One region of the Vibrio sp. 2433-A1 genome, then DNA from elsewhere that is predicted to be linked to it. Evidence: predicted binding sites of a transcription regulator. Region 1 holds the regulator's gene; each other region holds the start of a gene.

Region 1 (2,275 bases):
GATGGAAGAGTTGATGGCTGAGCATAGTGTTGAGGTAGACAAAAACCTGAATGAACCTGCAGATCACATTGCGATTGAACTCGATTTCTTAGGTAACTTGATCATCCGCTCAAATGACGCAGAAGACGAAGCTAAGATTGAAGAAGCTTTTGCTGTTCAGGAACAGTTCATTCGTCAACACCTGCTAAGCTGGACGCCACAGTTCTCAGAAAAGTGTCAGAAGTTTGATGAGTTCGGTTTCTACTCGGCAATCAGCGCATTCGCTACTGCCTTCCTTGCTTTAGATCGCAGCTATCTGTTAGGCGAATAAAGACAACATTGTGACCTCCGGCAGGTTGCTTTCGTGTTTTTTTGTTTGCTCTTAAGAGTTTTGCGGTCTAAAATTGTGACCGCAAACGATAAAAACAAACGAATCAAATACAAACCGCTAAATAGAGCGGTTTTTGTGTTTCTGATACTTTCTGCTTAGGTATTCTAAACTGAATATAATTCCGCGGCAGTCATCGACAGGACAGAACCTTATGGCCACTATAAAAGACGTTGCTCGCCTAGCTGGTGTATCAACGACAACTGTGTCACATGTAATCAATAAAACGCGCTTTGTTGCTGAAGCTACGCAAGAAAAAGTAATGGAAGCAGTAACAGAACTAAACTACGCACCAAGTGCGGTTGCACGTAGCCTAAAGTGTAATACCACGCGCACGATTGGTATGCTGGTGACTCAGTCCACAAACCTTTTCTTCTCTGAGGTCATTGATGGTGTAGAGAGTTACTGTTACCGCCAAGGCTATACGCTGATCTTATGTAATACGGGCGGTATTTATGAGAAGCAACGCGACTACATTCGCATGCTAGCTGAAAAGCGCGTAGACGGTATTTTGGTCATGTGTTCAGACTTAACTGAAGAACTGAGCGAAATGCTAGATCGCCACAAAGACATCCCGAAAGTGGTTATGGATTGGGGGCCAGAGAGCTCTCAAGCCGATAAGATCATCGATAACTCGGAAGAAGGTGGCTATTTAGCAACTAAATACCTAATTGACCGTGGTCATACCGATATTGCCTGCCTAAGCGGACACTTTGAGAAAGCAGCGTGTCAGGAACGTATTCGTGGCTTTAAACGTGCGATGAACGAAGCAAACCTTCCAGTCAAAGAAGATTGGATTTTAGAAGGTAACTTCGAGTGTGATACTGCAGTTCTAGCTGCAGACCAGATCGCAGCAATGGACAATAAGCCAAGCGCAATCTTCTGTTTCAATGACACTATGGCTCTAGGGCTAATGAGTCGCCTACAGCAGAAAGGCATTCGCATTCCAGAAGATATGTCGGTAATTGGTTACGACAATATCGAGCTTGCGGAGTACTTCTCACCACCATTGACCACGGTTCACCAGCCAAAACGCCGTGTAGGTAAAAACGCATTCGAGATTCTACTAGAGCGCATTAAAGACAAAGAGCACGAAAAGCGTATCTTTGAAATGCACCCAGAGATCGTTGAGCGAAATACCGTACAAAATATTAAGAAATAACTTATTTGACATACACTTAGCTGGGTTGCTTTCATTGGCTAAGTGTATGAACCAAACCTATTTACTGAACCAAGATCACACTTATCCCATTCAAATGTGATGCCCAGCCCAAAATCCATTTATCCTTATTGTTGTTCGATTATGCCACGAACAGGGCAAACCATTTCGAAAGGATGGGACGCAAAGCCTCCGGCCTTCAACAAGTTAATTGTTTGGTAGCGGGGTTGCCGATGGTAAATATGCACACATGTCATATTGTAATTGCTAGCAATCGTATGACACTAGACTGACAACAAGCCTGCATAATTTTGCTACTCTCTCGGACCTGAATTGGTGGCGTATACATATACACCGAGAATACACAGCATGGATAAACCAATACTAAAAGACTCAATGCGACTATTTGAGCCGTTAGGCTTAATCAAGTCCCGCTCAATGTTTGGTGGCTTCGGTATTTTTGCCGACGACACTATGTTTGCATTAGTCGTCAATGATAAGTTGCACGTTAGGGCAGACGACGTACTTGCAAAGCAATTTAAATCTCTTAGCTTAGAACCTTACGTTTACAAAAAGCGCGGCTTTCCTGTCGTCACCAAATACTTTGCTCTAAGCGATGATTGGTTTAAGAATAAGGATAATACGCTTGAGATTGCCCAAGCTGCGCTAACTGCAGCGAACAGCGAAAAGAAACAGCAAGCGAAAGCTAAACCGAATCGCCTTAAAGATCTGCCGAACTTAAGGCTGGC
Region 2 (2,275 bases), on a different contig from region 1:
TTCTGTAGTTGCAATATTACCTTGGCGAGTGATGCCTTCAAGCAGGTCACCTTTTGTGATACCTGTTGCGGAGAAAACAACGTTATCACTGCGAGCCATATCTTCCATTGTCAGAACAACATTGGCTTTTACGCCCATCTCTTCACAACGTTTTAACTCAGCTACACCGTAGATACGGTTTTCTTCGCTGTTGCCTTTCACTTCATGACGTGGAAGCAGTTGGCCATGCATATCACCATCTAGTGCTCGAATTACAGCGGCCGAGACTACGCCTTCAGGAGCGCCACCGATACAGTACATCGCATCCACTTCGCTGTCAGGCATACAAGTCAGGATTGACGCTGCAACGTCGCCGTCAGGCACCGCAAAAACTCTAATACCCATTGCTTGCATCTGTGCAATAACTTCATCGTGACGGGGCTTAGCTAGGGTAATAACAACCAAGGTGTCTAGAGTCTTATTTAGCGCCTTAGCAATGTTCTCTAAGTTTTCTTTTAGTGGTTTATTTAGGTCAATACAGCCTTTTGCACCCGGACCTACAACCAACTTTTCCATGTACATATCTGGCGCTTTAAGGAAGCTACCTTTCTCACCTGCAGCCAGTACAGCAAGAGCATTCGATTGACCCATTGCGGTCATACGTGTTCCTTCAATTGGGTCTACTGCAATGTCGACTTCATCACCACCAATACCAACTTGTTCACCGATGTAGAGCATTGGAGCATCATCGATCTCGCCTTCACCAATCACGATCTCTCCACTGATCTCTGTTTTATTGAGTAAGGTACGCATAACTTCCACTGCTGCACCATCAGCTGCATTTTTGTCGCCTCGACCAAGCCATTTGTAACCAGCTAATGCTGCCCCTTCGGTAACTCGAGAAAATGCCATTGCTAAATCGCGTTTCATGATGACTCCAAAATTCAAGGAAAGAGAAAAATAAAAACGGCAGAATTTTAGCATATCAAGAAGGAAACGTTTGCTTTTTTAATTGAACGACCATTGAACTGCATCAATCTAGTGGGTTAAATTGGTCATTGAGATTAACCAGCTCCCTGGATGTAAGGTGACTGTCAATTTACGCTGTTTTTTTGACCGAATGGTGCAAAATATCAAATATAGGGAGTGTTTATCAGCTCTCGGCTGAGTAGAATGGAACAAAATAGGTTTTGGTACATTAGTGACCAAAACCCTTATCCGAATAAATATAGGTAGGCTAAGATGTCTTTTGAAGTACTAGAACAACTAGAAACTAAAATCCAAACTGCAGTAGATACTATTGCTCTTCTACAGATGGAAGTTGAAGAGCTTAAAGAAGAAAAAGAAAAGCTAGCAACTGAAGCGAACGAGCTACGTGCAAACCGTGAAGAGCTTGAGCAGAAAGCTCAGCAGATGCAACAAGAGCACTCAGCGTGGCAAGAGCGCATCCGTAACCTGCTAGGTAAAATGGATGAAGTAGAGTAAATCATACTTTACTCGAACAGATCAAAAAGGCCGAACATCGTGTTCGGCCTTTTTATTTTGAGCGGGGTTTTCTAAGCTAGGGTTAGCCTTGCGGACGGACACCAAGAGTATGGCATAGTGCGTACGTCATCTCGGCACGGTTAAGAGTGTAGAAGTGGAAGTCCTTCACTCCTTCACGGCTAAGGATGCGTACCATATCGATTGCTTGGCTAGCACCAACTAGCTGACGTGTTGTTGGATCGTCATCTAGCCCTTCAAACTGTTGCGCCATCCAGCCAGGTACTTTTACATTATTCATTGCAGCAAAACGTGACGCTTGCTTAAAGTTCGATACAGGAAGGATACCCGGTACGATTTCAACATCGATACCAGCAGCAACACTACGGTCACGGAAGCGTAAGTAGCTTTCAACATCGAAGAAGAACTGAGTGATAGCACGGTTAGCACCAGCGTCTACTTTACGCTTTAGGTTTAACAGGTCGGCTTGAGCACTCTTCGCTTCTGGGTGTACTTCTGGGAAAGCGGCAACGGAAATATCAAAGTTATGACGTTCTTTTAGTAGCGTCACTAGATCGGATGCATACATTTCAGGAGCGCCGCCACCCGGCGGAATATCACCACGCAGAGCAACAATGCTTTGGATACCATTTGACCAGTAATCATCGGCAATCTGGATAAGTTCATCGCGTGAAGCATCAATACAGGTTAGGTGCGGTGCTGCTACGAGACCAGTTTGATCTTTGATTTCTTTGATGATTGAATGAGTTCTGTCGCGCTCACCTGAGTTGGCACCGTAAGTAACAGAAACAAA
Region 3 (2,275 bases), on a different contig from region 1:
GTAAAGGCCAGAGTTTGCTTTCAGTCCGCGCAATGTCGCGACAATCACCGCGCAGTCTGGAGCTTTTCCTGAGACTTGCGCCTTGATGTTGCATGCTTTTTCAAAGCCCATGTCTGAACCAAAGCCACCTTCAGTAACAGTAAACTCACTTAACTTAGTCGCGATATTATCGGCAATGATTGAGGAGTTGCCATGGGCAATATTAGCGAATGGACCTGCGTGAATAAGGGTAGGGACACCTTCAAGGGTTTGCATCAATGTTGGTTCAATGGCTTCTTTCATGCTAACGGCCATAGCACCAGCAACTTGGAGGTCTTCGGTTGTGACAGGTTTACCATCAAGATTGTAGGCAACCACAATTCTACCGATACGCGCTCGTAGATCTTTTAAGTCGCTAGCCAGTGCAAGAATTGCCATTAGTTCAGATGCCGCTGAGATATCAAAGCCATCTTCACGCTCATAGCCGTTAATATGTTTGCCCTGTTCATTGTGGCCGACGGTTACCATACGTAGAGCACGGTCATTATGGTCCATGACGCGTTTCCATACGACGCGTTTTGCATCGATACGTAGCGCGGTTAATCCACTGCGTGCTTCAAAATCGTCGTAGCCGTTGCGCTGCTCATGGTAGATACGCGCGTCAATTGCCGCCGCTGCGAGGTTATGCGCCGCTGTTACTGCGTGAATGTCGCCGGTAAGGTGTAAATTTAACTCTTCCATTGGTGCCACTTGTGAATAGCCACCACCTGCTGCACCACCTTTTACCCCAAAGACAGGACCCATTGACGGCTGACGAATACATGCGGTGACGGTTCGATTTAGTTTGGCAATGCCCTGAGCCAGACCGATGGTGGTGACTGTTTTTCCTTCCCCGAGCGGCGTAGGGGTTATGGCCGTGATAAGTATTAACTTACCTGTATCACATTGCTGCAAACGTTCTAGGCTTTTTAGCGATACTTTTGCTTTATGCGCACCTTGGCTTGCGAATTCTCCTTCGAGTAATCCCACATGGTGAGCAATATCAGTGATTGGTGACAGTGGTGTGTTTCGACAGATATCAATATCAGACAGCATAAAACCCTCGAAGTGGACACGGAATAAAGTTAAGCAAACGTTTGCGCAAAGATAATATCGACAAATTTATCTTTGTAAAGTGGGGTGAAGTAGTTGGTTGTCTCTTTAGGGGGATTATACGTTGTACATCTGATCTAAATCAAAACAATCGTGCGCATCTCTAATAAAACGCGCGGTGTATTGATAGAAAAAGTGCCCTTGAACGGACACTTTCTTGGCTAATTTGTGGTGTTAAAACCAATCGTCATCAGGGAAGAGCTTCCCTTCTGGAGCGTATGGATCATCATCAAAAGGATGGGATGCTTTACTTCGTAAGCTATCTAGCTGATGTTCTAGCATTTGTACGGTGTCATAATCACCTTCAGAGCAAGCGACATATATCTGCTGTTCCAATGCTCTGATGCTATCGTCTATACCCATAGTGTCCTCCTATGCGTTACCGGTGCCTTAAGCGGTTCTACCTGTTCTCAAATCTATTGTAGTCAAGCAAGCCGAATTCGATAGGTTGATTTTCCTTATACCATGCATGAACCCTGTCGCTGAATGGCCAGAATTCTTCAGAGCTGCGTCTAATTGCAAAGGTATCCAACAACTTAATGTAATCTTGTTCTGTTTTAAGATTTTTCAGCATCGTGACTAGTTTTGGAATCTCTTTCTCATTAAGAGATAAATACGCTGCTGGATAACTTCCGATCACTCCTCGAACCAAGGTTAAATCGTCATTTTTAGGATCGCGATTGCTCTCCTCATCAAACAAGCTGGAGATATTGGTATGCGCATTGTTGTGCAGAAGGGTGAACAACTGGTCTTCACCTTGCTCTGATCTAATCATCATCATCACAATCTGAGGGACATAAAGTAGCCCCTCGCCTTTAATTGAGTCGACAGAGCGCAACAATGCTTCGTTGCTGTGACTAAAACCGGTTTGTTCGATTTGGTAACGGTTAGTCAGTATTGGGCTCATTTGCGTTTTGATGATGCCATAAAGTTCTGCCTTAGGATCATCAGTCTGATAAGGAACCTGAGTTGGCTGATCGAACGGCTTAACATTGCGTTGTAAAAAGTCACTCATTTGTGAGCTTTGGTTTTGATACCAACTAGACTGTTCTACGTGACGAACATCGCGTGGGAGTAGGGCAACAAAATTACTCTCACCTTCTAAGCGCAAGAGGTCCATAAACATACGAGTAATCAACTGATG

What was found. Region 1 encodes PurR, which represses purine synthesis genes. Its sites were predicted from a motif close to TNANGNAAACGTTTNCNTNA; they were not measured.
Region 2: glpX (class II fructose-bisphosphatase) is a predicted target of PurR. The motif match lies at 968-987, and genes of this name have one in related genera.
Region 3: ACU01J_RS08130 (formate--tetrahydrofolate ligase) is a predicted target of PurR. The motif match lies at 1,104-1,123, and genes of this name have one in related genera.

What each region holds. Positions count from the first base shown of each region.
Region 1 covers NZ_JBRESC010000005.1:187,945-190,219, forward strand. Annotated here, with positions in the region: gene torD (molecular chaperone TorD) at 1-310, shown strand, start outside; gene purR (HTH-type transcriptional repressor PurR) at 522-1,529, shown strand; cyclic di-GMP riboswitch class I at 1,674-1,761, shown strand; gene ACU01J_RS07365 (TfoX/Sxy family DNA transformation protein) at 1,896-2,275, shown strand, end outside.
Region 2 covers NZ_JBRESC010000024.1:56,180-58,454, reverse strand. Annotated here, with positions in the region: gene glpX (class II fructose-bisphosphatase) at 1-909, opposite strand, end outside; gene zapB (cell division protein ZapB) at 1,222-1,464, shown strand; gene metF (methylenetetrahydrofolate reductase) at 1,547-2,275, opposite strand, start outside.
Region 3 covers NZ_JBRESC010000006.1:89,209-91,483, forward strand. Annotated here, with positions in the region: gene ACU01J_RS08130 (formate--tetrahydrofolate ligase) at 1-1,074, opposite strand, end outside; gene ACU01J_RS08135 (hypothetical protein) at 1,306-1,494, opposite strand; gene ACU01J_RS08140 (fatty acid cis/trans isomerase) at 1,532-2,275, opposite strand, start outside.